One region of the Cohnella massiliensis genome, then DNA from elsewhere that is predicted to be linked to it. Evidence: riboswitches for the same ligand, from Rfam matches in the RefSeq annotation. Region 1 holds a riboswitch; each other region holds the start of a gene.
What was found. Region 1 has a riboswitch for cyclic di-GMP ahead of B7E11_RS13300 (response regulator transcription factor). Riboswitches for the same ligand answer to the same signal wherever they lie in the genome.
Positions count from the first base shown of each region.

Region 2: linked by a shared signal. The riboswitch ahead of B7E11_RS06665 (transglutaminase-like domain-containing protein) and the one ahead of B7E11_RS13300 (response regulator transcription factor) in region 1 are both predicted to bind cyclic di-GMP.
Region 3: linked by a shared signal. The riboswitch ahead of B7E11_RS30440 (collagen binding domain-containing protein) and the one ahead of B7E11_RS13300 (response regulator transcription factor) in region 1 are both predicted to bind cyclic di-GMP.

Region 1 is NZ_LT821258.1:825,982-831,031, forward strand. Features, by position in the region: gene B7E11_RS13295 (hypothetical protein) at 487-1,026, opposite strand; gene B7E11_RS13300 (response regulator transcription factor) at 1,251-1,964, opposite strand; cyclic di-GMP riboswitch class I at 2,055-2,140, opposite strand; gene B7E11_RS13305 (SDR family NAD(P)-dependent oxidoreductase) at 2,288-3,160, opposite strand; gene B7E11_RS13310 (TetR/AcrR family transcriptional regulator) at 3,231-3,857, shown strand; gene B7E11_RS13315 (InlB B-repeat-containing protein) at 4,746-5,050, opposite strand, start outside.
Region 2 is NZ_LT821257.1:22,730-27,779, reverse strand. Features, by position in the region: gene B7E11_RS06680 (alpha/beta hydrolase) at 119-940, shown strand; gene B7E11_RS06675 (LPXTG cell wall anchor domain-containing protein) at 1,996-2,649, shown strand; gene B7E11_RS06670 (class D sortase) at 2,727-3,401, shown strand; cyclic di-GMP riboswitch class I at 3,455-3,538, shown strand; cyclic di-GMP riboswitch class I at 3,580-3,664, shown strand; gene B7E11_RS06665 (transglutaminase-like domain-containing protein) at 3,678-4,490, shown strand; partial or broken gene B7E11_RS06660 (diguanylate cyclase domain-containing protein) at 4,456-5,050, shown strand, end outside.
Region 3 is NZ_LT821259.1:1,971,135-1,976,184, forward strand. Features, by position in the region: gene B7E11_RS22940 (sensor histidine kinase) at 1-551, shown strand, start outside; gene B7E11_RS22945 (response regulator transcription factor) at 568-2,184, shown strand; gene B7E11_RS22950 (iron chaperone) at 2,324-2,695, shown strand; cyclic di-GMP riboswitch class I at 2,758-2,844, shown strand; gene B7E11_RS30440 (collagen binding domain-containing protein) at 3,165-4,691, shown strand; gene B7E11_RS30445 (LPXTG cell wall anchor domain-containing protein) at 4,676-5,050, shown strand, end outside.

The DNA.
Region 1 (5,050 bases):
GGTTGCGACTAGGTCTGATTGTGAAATTGAATTATATTCTTGCCGATATTTTCGCCGATTGCAGTTATGAGCAATAAGCATACATCGCCTTCACCCTCTTTCTCACCTGGCAACACCGTGTGAGAAATTAAGTGGGCTATGATGTATGGCGCTGCCCTTGTTTCGTTCAGCTCCTTGGCATCCGATATTTAGCCGACAACTGCATGAACAATATAAAAAAGCGCCGTAATTCCTTCCGCTGGGCATCAGGGAAAGAAACGACGCTTGATAAAAGTGAGTAATCACACATATTTATCGTTGCTACCATGGCACTGTCTGTCCACATTATCAACATAACATGAAACAAGTGCATATGGCGTGCATAGTTAGTGCAAAAAAAGGCAAAACCAGTGCAGCGTTCGGCATGTTCGATGCGACACCGGCACTCCGATCCTCAAAGTTGAGTACGGGGGACAAATCTATGTGCAATGCGTCTTCTGAATTCATTCAATCTGCTTGAGACGACTCCAAATCCAGCAAAAACGCCCGATCTTTGATTTTCATGTAGATTTTGCGTAAAATTCGCTTCCGATGATAAAAGTACGCGCGGCGGGAAAGCGCCAGGCGACTTATGGCATCTGAGGATGCAAGATTATCAATATATCTCAAACGAACAAATAAGCCTTCTTCCGAGGTGAGCGCCGTAAGAGCGTAGTCGATCAGACTAATTCTGGATAGCAACAATGGGATTTCATGTTCAGTGATCTGTATGCGTCGAATGACCGTTCGCAATACCGTTTCCTGTTTTCTACCTCTGCTATGAGCCGCAACCATATGCAGGGTGCGCGTCAATTCTGGGATGTGAGTGAGTTCGGATTGAACATACTTCAATCTCGCTTTCCAGTCTTTATAGGACTTCAGCCATGATTCAACTTTCTGATAAGGAATGGGTACTTGGTCTGCGACATCACAAAGTCCTCCTTGTGATACATGCTTTCTTATCGTTTTCGGCCAGTTACATTTTTCACTCTCCATTTCCATCGTCATCTACCCTTCATCTCGAGATTCGCAGATGTTGACAAGGTACGATATTCACAACCTTTATTCCTCTTTTTATGACTCTCACCTCCGGTCGTATTCTCCTAAAAATCTCCATTTACACCCTCCATTTTACCTATAAAATGCTTAAATATGGAGGGTGATTTTTTCATCACACGATCAGTTCATAAAATGTCGAATGAACACAAAATGACTCGAATCAGTGTGAATCGCTAACACGTGATTCGGTCTTGCCGATTGTACAGGCCTCTTCGTTTCGCTTTTTCGGCTGCTTCATGAATGGAGCTAGCATTGAATTTTCGAATGATGTTACGAACGTGCGATTTCATGGTGTTCTCTGTGACGCCTAACAACTCTCTAATTACCGGCTGTTTATAGCCCCACCCGATCAACTGCAAGATCTCTTTTTCAGTGGGCGTCAATATACGATGTAATTCTTTCCGCTTATCAAGACCAATTTCATTACGGATTATGGATGCAACATCGGCATGAAGGGAAGATTGTCCCCGATAGGCTTCCCTTACGGCGTTTGCGACATCCGCATAGTTGATCTTGGTAATGTAATTGATCGCCCCGGCCAGCATAGTTTCCACAATGATTTCAGACTCATAGAGGCAGGTCAAGATAATGATTGGCATCGATTTAATTTTCAGAACTTCGGAAATTGTATAGAGTCCATCTTGTTGCGATGAATGTAATACCAGATCAAGAATCATGACGTCTAAATCCAATTGCTCACACGCTCGAATGGCCGATTCCTTATTTGTTGCAATATGAAATATATTCATATCAGGCTCTGCATTGATCAGCTCCGCCATCCGTTGTTGCCAAATGGGGTCGCTGTCCACCAGCAAAACTTGTATCTTCCCTTCTTTCCAACGCACGACTTCATCAATTTCTACGGCATAACTTGCACGCTCCTCCATCTTTTCATCACCTCGTTGATTGTTCTGAAAGCGCAAAAAAAAAAGACACGTACCCTCGAAAGGCCGTGCCTTTTAACTGACAGCAATAGAGAGGGTAACCCGGCGATCATTGCACGAAGGCAGAAGACCCGTGGCTTTGCGTCCCAGTCTTTCGAACTGGTTTGCCTTTTTCCTGTTTCGCTTTATCGATATATCGGGACAACTGATCAGATAGTCATGCATGCCCGTTAGGAATGAAATCCAATCACTGCTGGTCAATCCTGCCATTACCGCATTCAGTTGCCTCTCTTTCGTACCGAATCGAGCCTATGGCAGGATTAACTTTATAGCTTACTAAGGTCGGGATGGACGGCATCGTCGGCGTCCGTAGAGAGCGAGAGTTCTTCCCATTTGGCCAGTTCTGCGAGCTTCAATTCGTCGGCCTGCCGGATCATATTCACTGCATCGCTGCCCAAAGGGAGCCATTGCGGCGGCTCTTCCATGTCGGCCACTTTGAGGATAACGTTCGCAGCTTTCTTGGGGTCTCCAATGGGGAGTCTCCCTGTCCTGGCAGCATCGTTGAATATATTCAATAATATCCCGACCGTCTCTTTATACGGCTCACCAGGTGGAATGATCTTCATCGAGGACCCTGCCCAGTCGGTACGGAAGCCACCGGGTTCAATCAAGGTAACTTTCACCCCAAAAGGCTTTGTTTCGGCGGCAAGCACACCGGAAAACCCTTCGACGCCATGTTTGGCGGCCGTGTATGCGGCGAGTCCCGGCCCTGCCGGACGGCGTCCGCCGATGGTGGAGAACTGGATGAATCGTCCGCTCATTTGCTTCCGAAAGACCGGTATCGCTACGCGGCTGACATTGATGACGCCAAACAGATTCGTCTCGATTTGGGCGCGAAACTGGTCCGACGGTGTTTCCTCAATCGATCCAAGGTCGGCGTATCCGGCGTTGTTCACGACAACGTCAATTCGACCGAACTTCTCTACTCCACAAGCAATGGCCTGTTTGGCTTCGTTTTCATCGGTAACATCCAGGCGAACGGCATAGGCGCGTCCTTCGCTTGCAGATACAAGATCGTCTAGTGTTTCCGGATTTCGCGCCGTTGCCACTACCAGATCGCCCCGCTCAAGCGCAGCTTCTGCAATGGCGCGACCAAATCCGCGCGAGGCTCCCGTAATAAACCATACTTTTGCAGGCATGTATTTCTCCCTCCTTATTGAATGAACGTTTAATAAATTACTCCCTTATTAAATCACACAGCAGATTTGGTTGTCAAATGAACGTTTATTCAAGTATAATGGTCACATGATAAAAAGAGATCCCGAATCGAAAAAACGACAACTCCTTGAAGCCGCCTTAAAGGAATTCGCCGCTCACGGTCTGGCCGGAAGCCGGGTCGATCAAATTGCCGAGCGCGCCGGGTGCAGCGCAGGGCTGGTATACACCTATTTTGGCAGTAAGGACGAATTGTTCGACGCCGTGCTACATTTTATCGTTAACGAGACTGTAACCAATATTCCCATTATTCCAGAAGACTTGCCCGAGTATGCAGGAAAGCTGTTCGATGCGAGCGAGCAGCATCCTGAAGTCGCTCGCGTGATCATGTGGCACCGACTCGAGCGAGGCGGGACCGACCAACTCATCCCTGGGAGCATCGATGCCGCCCGGCATAAAATCGACGTCATTCGAGCCGCTCAAGAGGACGGAAGGCTTTCATCCCGATTTGATGCTGAACAATTGATGATACTCGTTCAAAGCATCGCTGCTTTGTGGTCGTCCCAACCTCCTGAAATCGCAGAACTGGTGGCCGCGAAATCGGATCATGCACGTCGACGCGCAACGGTGGTTGAGGCTGTTAGACAATTGATTTCCAAATCCGGAGAGTCTACAACATAAAGGGGCAGGTACGACGAAGATGGTAAGCCCTGTTCTCTCTAGTTTGTACGTCCATGCATGACCCGTTCTACTACAAAAATCATGAAAATCAACTACACGATATTGAAAGACTGAACCAGCGAATGATCACTCGTCGGTCGCTTCTTGAATACTTTATTTTTTTCGATCATTCATTGCAACTGTTTTAATCCTGCATCATTTACAAACAAGATCGATTTGCCCTTGAATCATTGAATCAAGGAGTCCAAAGCGGGTACCGCTTCAGAAATGCAAATATCCTTCCGTTTAAGGATACATTCCCCCTGAACAAGAAGAAGCGTAGCCAGTGGTTGATTTGCTAACGTTTTTCATCCCTGTTTATACCTTCGGAAACGATGACCGCATTTGTTGGAACAGTCTCATGAATCGATTGCTCATCGACTTCAAAAGAAAGGGCAGACCAAACTGAGTAAAATCATGTTAGGTCTGGCCCTTGATGTTTGTTGATCTATTCTTGCTCCCGAACTTCCAGCATTCTGAGCAGCATGACGACCGCTTCCGCCCGTGTTGCCGCATCGTTCGGAAAGAAATGGTTGCCGCCGCCCGCCGCTGACGATACCAAGCTTGCGGATCGCTTCCGCCGCGCCTTTCGCCCATGTCGGAATGTCTTCGTTATCGGCGAAGCCGGTTTGTTGTTAAATCCTGCATTTGATATATTCCCTCTGAACAAGAAGAAGCCGCAGCCAGTGGTTGATCTGCTAACGTTTTTCATCCCCTGTTTAAACCTTCGGAAACGATGATCGCATTTGTTGGATCAGTCTTCATGAATGGATTGCTCATGACTTCAAAAGGAAGGGCAGACCAAACTGAGTAATATCATGTTAGGTCTGGCCCTTGATGTTTTCTAAGCTATTCTTGCCCCCGAGCTTCCAACATTCTGAGCAGCATAACGACCGCTTCCGCCCGTGTTGCCGTGTCGTTCGGAACGAACTTGTTGCCGCCGCGGCCGCTGACGATGCCAAGTTTGCGGATCGCTTCTACCGCGCTCTTAGCCCAGTTCGGAATGTCTTCATTATCTGCGAAGCCGGTTTGAGCATTTGCGTCAAGAGGCGCCTTCAGCGCATTGGCGATTATCGACGCCATCTCCGCGCGGGTGATTGGCGCATCCGGCCGGAAGCTGCCGTATCCGTTCACGATTCCCGCTTGCACGGCGA
Region 2 (5,050 bases), on a different contig from region 1:
GAATGCCCCGTTTGGGGTAGAATGTTCCGGCGTACGTTTGACAGAGGAAAGCGATGATGGTAAGATTTTTAATACATAGTATATTAATCGGAATTAGTGGAATAAAGGAGATCCGACCATGGAAAGACCGTTTACGATACGACACGACCGCTTGAACCTCGCCGCGACGATCCATTATCCGAATCCGGATGCCAAGCGGGAGGGCCGGAAGCTTCCCCTGATTATTATCAACCACGGTTTTGTCGGAAGCCGGATCGGCGTGGACCGATTGTTCGTGCTGGCGGCCCGGCAGTTCGCGGAGCAAGGGAATCTGGTTATCCGGTTCGATTTCGCGGGCTGCGGGGAGAGCGACGGCGTTTACGGGGAGCATGGGCTCGACTCGATGATCGAGCAAACCCGCACGGTGCTGAACTACGGTCTGTCGCTCGATATCGTCGATCCTTTGCGCGTGACGCTGCTCGGTCACAGCTTGGGCGGAGCGGTCGCGCTGCTGACCGCCGTGAGGGAAAAGCGGGTGAAATCGCTCGTGCTCTGGTCGGCGGTCGGGTATCCGTTCAACGACATTACGCGCATCGTCGGACGCAAAATATACGAAGAAGCGGTCACCCGAGGTTCGGCGGACTATCTCGGCTACACGCTGAAGCCGGATTTTTTCGACGCGCTGATGAAGCATCAGCCGTTCCAGGAAACGCAGAAATTCACCGGGGACGTGCTGCTCGTGCACGGAACGGGAGACGACGTCATACCGGTCGATTATACGTTTTTGCTGGAAAAGACGTTTTGGCTTCGGGGAGAAGGACGCTGCGACAAAGTCGTCATTTTTCAGGCGGATCACACCTATTCGAGCGGCGAGCATAAAAAAGAGCTGATCCGCGCCACTTCGGATTGGCTCGGCGGCTACGACCAGCGGCAGCAGGAGTGGCACCATTGGAGCATATAGGCCGAACGAAGCCTTCGAGTCCGCGCGGCAGCGGTTGAGGGCTTTCTTGCCCTCTCCGCGTGGCTTAAAGCCGATTCCAGTTGGGTCAAATTTACTCATCTCACCCCACCGCCGCGCACGCCGTCGTCCCAGTTGAGTCGTGGCGACTCATTTAGGCCCGCCATCCGCGCACAGCCGCTTCCGGTTGGGTCAAATTTACTCATCTCACCCCACCGCCGCGCACGCCGTCGTCCCAGTTGAGTCGTAGCGACTCATTTAGGCCCGCCATCCGCGTACAACCGCTTCCAGTTGGGTCAAATTTACTCATCCCCACCGCCGCGCACGCCGTCGTCCCAGTTGAGTCGTAGCGACTCATTTAGGCCCGCCATCCGCGCACAGCCGATTTCAGTTGGGTTAAATTTACTCATCTCACCCCACCGCCGCGCACGCCGTCGCCCCAGTTGAGTCGTAGCGACTCATTTAGGCCCGCATCCGCGCACAACCGTTTCCAGTTGGGTCAAATTTACTCATCTCGCCCCACCGCCGCGCACGCCGTCGTCCCAGTTGAGTCGTAGCGACTCATTTAGGCCCGCCATCCGCGTACAACCGCTTCCAGTTGGGTTAAATTTGCTCATCTCACCCCACCGCCGCGCACGCCGTCGTCCCAGTTGAGTCGTAGCGACTCATTTAGGCCCGCCGTCCGCGCACAGCCGCTTCCGGTTGGGTTAAATTTACTCATCTCACCCCACCGCCGCGCACGCCGTCGCCCCAGTTGAGTCGTAGCGACTCATTTAGGCCCGCCGTCCGCGCACAGCCGCTTCCAGTTGGGTTAAATTTGCTCATCTCACCCCACCGCCGCGCGCTGACGATCAAGCAGACGTTTTCCCCATACCGGCGTATTTTTATCGAAAATTGATGCTTAAGCCACTGGTCTTTTGTCGGACCGGGCCGATCTGACATGTCGTTTAGTACAGTTTTTGTACAGATCCTCCTGCTACTCTGTTATGGTGCTGTTCGTTAGCAACATGTGCGGAGAAAAAGATAGATGGACGAAATCAATGAATCGGGAGGCAGCTGTGAAAAGATTTTTGAAAACGATGGTCAACTTGCGCTTGTTGGCCGTGTTGCTTGTCGTTGCGTATGGAGCTTTCTCGGGCGTGGGGGCGGCAGCGGCCGCGTCGGTTCCGCCGCTCGACGCGGCCTCTGAGTCGGCCAAGCCGGACGTCATTCCGGAACTGCCGGAAGCGGCGTCGTATGTCGCCGGCTCGGACAAAACGGGCGAAGTGGTCGAGATTGCCGAGGAGGAAGTGCCGCTCGGAACCGTCGAAACGGAGGCGAAGCCGGACGTCATTCCGGAACTGCCGGAAGCGGCGTCGTATGTCGCCGGCTCGGACGAAACGGGCGAAGTGATCGAGGTGGCCGAGGAGGAAGTACCGCTTGGAACCGTCGAAATGGCGGCGAAGCCGGACGTCATTCCGGAACTGCCGGAAGCGGCGTCGTATGTCGCCGGCTCGGACGAAACGGGCGAAGTGATCGAGGTGGCCGAGGAGGAAGTGCCGCTCGGAACCGTCGATCACGGCGTTGATGCCGCGAAGACGATCGAAGAGGACGAGGCGCCGCTTGGCACGCTGCCGCAGACCGGCGAGTCCGGTCCGCTTCCGTTTTACCTGTTCGGATCGGCGCTTGCCGTTTTCGGCGTTTGCCTGCTGCGCAAAAAACGCGTAAACTGACCGTATGAACGCGGGCCTGTCCGGCCTGAATGCGTCGCTGCATTCACGCTTCTCCACGGCCCAGGAGGGATAACGACATGAAAAAGCTGTACTTGCTTTTCATCCTGGCGGGCGTTTTTCTGATCTGCTACCCGCATCTGAACGAGTGGGTTCAGGACCGGAAGCAGGCGCAGTTGCTGGCTGCCGCGGAGCGGGAGCTGGCCGAAGCCGACGATCGGCTGTCGTCTTCCGTATCTACGCTAAAGAACGGCTTGGCGAAAGTGAACGCGCTATTGGAACAAAGCGCGCAGGAAGAAGAACCGGAGGAGCACGACCCGTTTGCCGCGTACGCGGAGGACGAACGGCCGCTCGCCATCCTGACGATCGACAAAATCGACGTCAAGCTGCCGGTGCTCGAAGGGGCCACCAAGCAGAACATGAAGCACGCCGCGGCGCACATGACAGAGACGGCCGCGCTGGGAGAGGTCGGCAATGCCGCCGTCGCCGCGCATAGAGCCAGAACGAAGGGCCGCTTGTTCAACCGGCTCGACGAAGTGGAAATCGGCGACAAGATCGACGTCAAGACAAGCGAGGGCAGCTACAGCTACACGGTTTACGAAATCAAAATCGTGGAGCCGACGGAGCTTTCCGTGCTGGAGCCGAACGGAACGGACCGCATTTTGACGCTCATTACGTGCGATCCGCTCGTCAACCCCACGCATCGTCTGATCGTTCACGCCAAAATAACCGATTCCGCCGCGACGGCGGATTAAAAACTGCTTTTCTATTTCGACAAATAATGGTATAATTTTTATGTAAAAGCTTATCACGATAACGGCAAACCTGTCGAAAGGCAGGGACGCAAAGCTACAGGGCCTTCCTCCGAGCGAGATGGCAGCCAGTTGCCGAACGACATGGCTTTTTTTGTTTTTTCGAAGCCTCTGAAAACTTTACCGATAATGGCATACCTGTCGAAAGGCAGGGACGCAAAGCCATAGGGCCTTCCTCCAAGCGAGATGGCAGCCTGGCCGCCGAAGGGAGTTTTACGAATGCGCAAGCTCGCGTTCGCGACCGCCGCGATCGTTATATTGTTTACCATGTTGTTTGGCGCCGCAGCCTACGCCGCGAACGAAACCGGCGCGGACTGGCTGGACACGACAAAGCTGGATACCGGGGCGGTCGGCGTGCGCTATGCAGTCAAAGCCGACGTCAAAACGAAGGCCATGATCGTCAAGGACACCGGAAAATATACCTATACGCTCAGAGCGGACAAGCCTGTCGAATGGTTCCCTCTGCAGTTGGGCAACGGCGACTACACGGTGACGATTCTGGAAAACGTCAGCGGCAATCAGTACAAAGTCGTGGACAAGGCAACGCTGACGCTCGCTTTGCAGGACGGCACGGCCGTTTATTTGAACCAGGTACAGAACATCGATTGGACGCCGAACAGCATCGCCGTTCAAAAGGCGAAGGAACTGACGCAGAACAAAAAGACGGACGCCGAAAAGGTGGCCGCCGTTTACCGATACGTAATCGACAACGTCAAGTACGACAAAGAGCTCGCGGCCGCAGCCACGCCGGATTACCTGCCGCAAATCGACCGCACGTTCGCCAGCAACAAGGATATCTGCTACGGCTACGCCGCCTTGACGGCCGGCATGCTGCGCGCGCTCGATATCCCGACGAAGCTGGTGACGGGCAAAACGACGTACGTAACCGAGTACCATGCCTGGAATCAAGTGTTTCTGGACGGCCAATGGGTGACGATCGATACGACGGTCGACGCCGGACTCAAAGCCGGCAAGCAAGATTTCCAAATGATCAAGGATGCCGCTCTCTATACGGCGGACAAGGTGTACTAAAGCCTTGGAATTTGCAAAAAAAGCCCAGGAAGCTCCGAGCCGCAGCGCGGTTTTCGGGGCTTTTTTTCAGATCGAAATCGAGCGTTCAGTTTCTGTACAGTTCAAACGGCTATACTTGAATGAGCGATATTCGGGGCCGGCAATGGGTCGTTCGTCCCGAAATTTCAGGCAACGAAACGAAAGAGGTAAGGATATGTTTGCTTTTGGAGGAAATTCAATCGTAACGGTAATGATCGTCTACGCGCTCGCAGCCGTGAATTTATATGCCTGCCTGAGCTTCGCGGGCAAGATCGGGCTTTCGAAAGGGGAAAAAGGGCGGCTCGCCGCGGTTCAGGCGGCGGTGACCGTCGTTTTCGGCATCGGGACGGATTTTTTCTCGGAAATGATCGACGTTTCCCGGACGTTTCCGTTTCTTTTCGCTTTAACTTCGGTTCTGGTGGCGCTGATCGCCGTCGTCACGGCCGTGCTGATGGCCAGCTGGATCATGGACGAAAAAAGCCTGAACCTGCGCCAATGCATGGCGGGGACGACGCTGCTGGCCGCAGGGTTGTCGTCGATGC
Region 3 (5,050 bases), on a different contig from region 1:
AAAGCATGATCGAGTTGAATGAAAACAGAGCCGCCATTTCGATGACCATGAACTTGAGCAAGTACTATCGGTATACGACCAAAACGGGGAACAAGATGGTGCGGCTGAAAGAGGAACTGGACTTGGTGAGTTTTTATCTGGAAATCCATTGCATGCTGAGAGACGATTTTGAATTCCAGACCGAGACCGAGCCGCAGATGGAAGATATATGGGTTCCACGGTTGATTGTACAGCCGCTTGTTGAAAATGTAATCCTCCATGCGTTCAAAAATCAATCGGAATACGGAATGATTCGAATCCGATGCTGGAGGGAAGAACGCATGAACCATATAGCGGTCGAGGATACGGGCGCGGGGGTTGATCATTCCTTTATCGAGTCGATGAGAAAGAAAATTTATACGAATAACGAAGAAGTGGAATCCGGGCTGAAAAACGTTCATCAACGTCTGCGTTTAATGTATGGCAGCGGCTCGGGATTGCGGTTGAGCAAATCGAAATTGGGCGGACTTTGCGCAGCATTATGTTGGAGCGATATGGAAGACGTGTCTTGACGAAGGAGGAACAAAAATGTACGAAATCTTGATCGTGGACGATCACACGCACTTGGTTGACAGTCTGGCGATCGGGCTTCCGTGGGAGCTAATGGGGGTCTCTAATGTCTACAAAGCCTATTCCGGCGAGGAGGCCCTGGAGCTGCTAAATTACCGTTCCGTTGATATTGTGGTCACGGATATCCAAATGAACGGAATGACCGGACTCGAATTAATCGCTCGAATAAATGAGAAATGGAAAAACACAAAGGCGGTTATTTTAACCGGATATGATGAATTTCAATATGCGAAGGAAGCCATCCAGCAGCAAGTATGCGATTATTTACTGAAGCCGGTATCGAACGAGGACTTGGAAAAAACGCTTCGCCATATTATAAACAAGATTACGGAAGAAGGAAATGCGCTCCTGAATCAGCAAAAATTTTATTACCGGTTCAAAGAAAGCTTGCCCAAATTAAGAGAGATGTTCTTGTTCGATTTGCTGTCCGGCAAAAATTACCCCCTATCCGTTTTGAAGGACAAGATCCAGCTGGTCGAGCTGCCCATTCAAGCCGAAAGGGAAGCCATCCTCTTATGCATGAGAGTGGAGGAGGATAACTCGAATACGGATCTGTACAGCCTCTCGTTGATCGAATATGCCATGTTTAACATTGTAGAAGAAGTATTTTCGAGTCAATTTCATGTGATCTATTGCAAAGATTCGTACGATTATTTGATTTTCCTGGTACAATCGAAACAAATCGAACAATCGGATCCCGATCGCTCCGCCGTTATAATTGAGGACCTGGCCCGGCTCTCCCAGCATCAAATCAAATTATATTTAAAATCGAAAGTGTCCATTGTCCAAAGCAATTGGGGGGAGTTTCCAAAAGACATCCTGTCCATGTACCACTCCGCATTATCGATCTATACCGATTATATCGGCTACCAGACGGAAAGTTTTTTTCAAGTAACGCAAAAGAAAGAAGCGTTCGACATTCGGCCGTTTACGGAGCTTTACCGTTCCCAAACGTTAATGGAGTTAATCGAAATCGAGCAGTGGACGGCATTCGAGAACAAGCTGAGCCGGATATTCGACGAGCTCGAAGGAGCAGGCGGCGGCGCCCGCGAATACGGGGTTGAAATCTATGTTGCGTTGCTGCAAGCATACTCCTATTATTTGCACAAAAAAGGCAAACGGATTTTTGATGTATTTGGCAGAGACATCGAGAAGATGCTGAAAATCGATGCAAGCTGGAGCGTGGAACCTTTGAAGGAATGGGCTTTCGGCAGCTATGTACAAATCAAAGCGTACAGCGACAACTATTCGGACAATATACGTTCCGACTTGATGCAACGGATTCGCCGATTCATCCAAGGGAATATAAAGGAGATCACCCTTCAAGCGGTAGCCGATCATGTCCACCTGCATCCCGTATACGTATCCAACTTATTCAAGCAGGAGGCCGGAGAGAACTTCTCCAACTACGTCCTTCGCCTGCGAATGGAAAAAGCGGTACAATTGTTGAAGCACAAGGATTTGAAAATCAGTCAAATTGCGCACGAAGTCGGCTATCAGAAACCGCAGTATTTTATTAAACTGTTCAAATCCCAGTACGGGATGACGCCGCAAGAGTTTAAGAACCATTTATGAAGTGGCAGCACCTATATGCTGCATAAAAAACAAATTGAAAATCAAGAACGAATCATTGCTCGTCTCGATCTTTTGCTAAAGGAATTGAAATTGAATAAAATGAAGGACGAGTGAGGAATCAAAAGAAGGAGGGAACGACATGGAAGTTTTCGCAAAATATTTAGCGCGCATCGATAATCCGGAACATCGGGCCCGAACGGAAGAGGTTTTGGCTTGGGTAACGAAAAAATTTCCGAATTTAGCGCCCAAACTGGCGTGGAATCAGCCTATGTTTACCGATCACGACACCTTTATTATTGGCTTCAGCGTTTCCAAACGTCATTTGGCCGTCGCCCCCGAACGGGCAGGGATGCAGCATTTTTCGGATGAAATTGTCCAGTCCGGCTACGATCACACCAACGAGTTGGTCCGTATTCCGTGGGGGAGTCCGGTTGATTTCTCTCTGCTTGAGAAATTCATTGAATTCAATATTTTGGATAAGGCGGACTGTCCGACGTTTTGGCGGAAATAAAGAATGGGATTTTTTACTTGATAGAAGCCTGGATTTTTGATATGATAAGTTCACAAAGCTACTCACGATAACGGCAAACTTGTCGAAAGGCAAGGACGCAAAGCTATAGGGCCTTCATGACGTGATGTCAATGGCAGCCAGCTACCGAACGAAGACGCTTTTTTTGTTTTTTTGGACTTGCTGTTATTTCAAATTTAATCTTGCAGGAAATCAAGCTTTGGACTCTAGTCCAAGGCTTATTTGGATTTGTTTAGAAAATGTACAGTTTCTGGTGCTACAATGGCGAAAGCCCATTTGGTTCTGAAAAACTATCAAGCGCAAGGAGTCGCGCCAATAGGAAATGGCGGAGGTGATGAGCTCGATGGTCCCTTATCGGTACCGTCCGATGGGTGCATGGTGCGATTTGCGCACGGAAAGGCAAGATCGGAACCAATAGTATGAGGGTGATGAAGAGGACGAGGGAGAGACTATGAAGAAAAAAGCAAGTGCATTCGCTGTGGCCCTGTTGCTCCTGTTCCAAACGCTGCTTGGCGCATCGGCCTGGACGACCCATGCTGCGGCAAGCGTGCAGGAATCCGTATATGGTGTGACGTATAGCGTCTATAACCCGACATCGCCAGTCGTTCATTCGGATAATATTTTAACAAAAGTTGTGTTAACCGATACGAACGGTTCCGTGATCGATGCCGTGTATCATCCGGACAGCAGTTTGGATATCGGCGCAGCTGTCAATCTCAGCTACGAATGGGAGCTTCCGAACGGACACGGCTACAAGGCCGGGGATACGTTTACCTTCGAGCTGCCGACGCAGTTTGAAATTTTTACCGACATTAACGAACCGCTCGTTTCCGATCAAGGCGAGGTAGGCCGATTTACGGTCGATCGGAACGGAAAGGTCGTCATGACCTTCAACGATTACGTGGAGAACCATTCCAACGTAAGCGGCAAGCTGGAAATTCGCACGGAATTCAGGAAGGAACTCATTAAAGGCAGCACGGAAATCATAATCGCCATTCCCGTAAGAAGCGGCGAGCAGACCGTAATCGTTCGCCTGAAGCCGCAGGGCGGAAAGCTGATCGAAAAGCAAGGAAATGCGGTCGGCAAAAATCAGATAAACTGGACCGTCAAGATCAATACGACGCTTGACAAAATCAAACATGCGGTCGTCACCGATGCAATGCCAGAGGGTCTGGAGCTTATCGACGGTTCTGTCGAGGTTTATCACTTGCAAGTGAACGGAGACGGATCGACGCTCCTTGGCGACAAGGTAGAGGACAGCAAGGTTACGGTCGCTACGAATAACGGCGCCAAACTTGAGCTTGCGTTCGCGGATGAGACGATCGGCAAGGCGTATGAGATTCGTTTCTCGACGAAGCTGACCGACGGGCCGTCGGGCAAGGTGAAGTTTGAAAATACCGCCGTTCTGTCCGGCGATGACAGGGAAGAAGCGAAAGCGACCGCATCGGTAACGGTGGATCGCGGAGAATTTTTGACCAAATCGTATCGCGAAGATAAAGATACCGGAATCGTCACTTGGACGGTGAAATACAACTTCAACGAAAAACAGATTCCGAAAGACCAAGCGGTCATCACGGATGAATTCAATTCGATTCATACGTGGATTGCCGATTCGCTGAAGGTGTATAAAGGGAATTCGACGAATGCCAAAGATTTGCTTTCTGCGGATGATTATATGGCCGAAGCGACGGGCACGAACGGGTTCAAACTTCAGTTCAACCAGGATATCGATTCGCCGTATACGATCGTTTACCAAACGAAGCCGGTCGATCGATTGAGCGCCGAAGGCCAGCAGGTCAAAAATAAAGTCGTTTCGGGCGAATCGTCCAAAGAAGCGACAACCCCGGCCCAACAAGCCGCGCGTTGGCGAAAGGCGTCTCGAATGTCAATTTCGCCGATAAAACGGCGAAGTGGCAAATTACGGTCAACGGCGATAAAAAGCCGGACGGAAGCAAATACAGCATGGACAACGTGGTAATTACGGATACGTTCCCGAATAACGGTCTCGAATTCGTTCCGAATTCGGTGATCGTAAAAGCCGACGGGAAAACCGTTCCATCGAGCGATTATAAAGTGGAATACGATCAAGTGCGCGCCGGCTTTGTCATCAAGTTCGCCAAAACCATCGACACCACGTATACGATCGAGTATGAAACGAAGTTTAACATCGGCTGGCTGAAGAACAAGAATGGGAATTTTATCAACAAAGCTTCGATGACGTGGCTTGAAAACGGCGTGGAGAAAGGACCGATCGAACGGAGCGCAAGTTTTTCCGCTGACGAATATACGAAAAATAACGGCGGCAAAGACGGCAGCTACAATCCGGTCGAAAAGGAA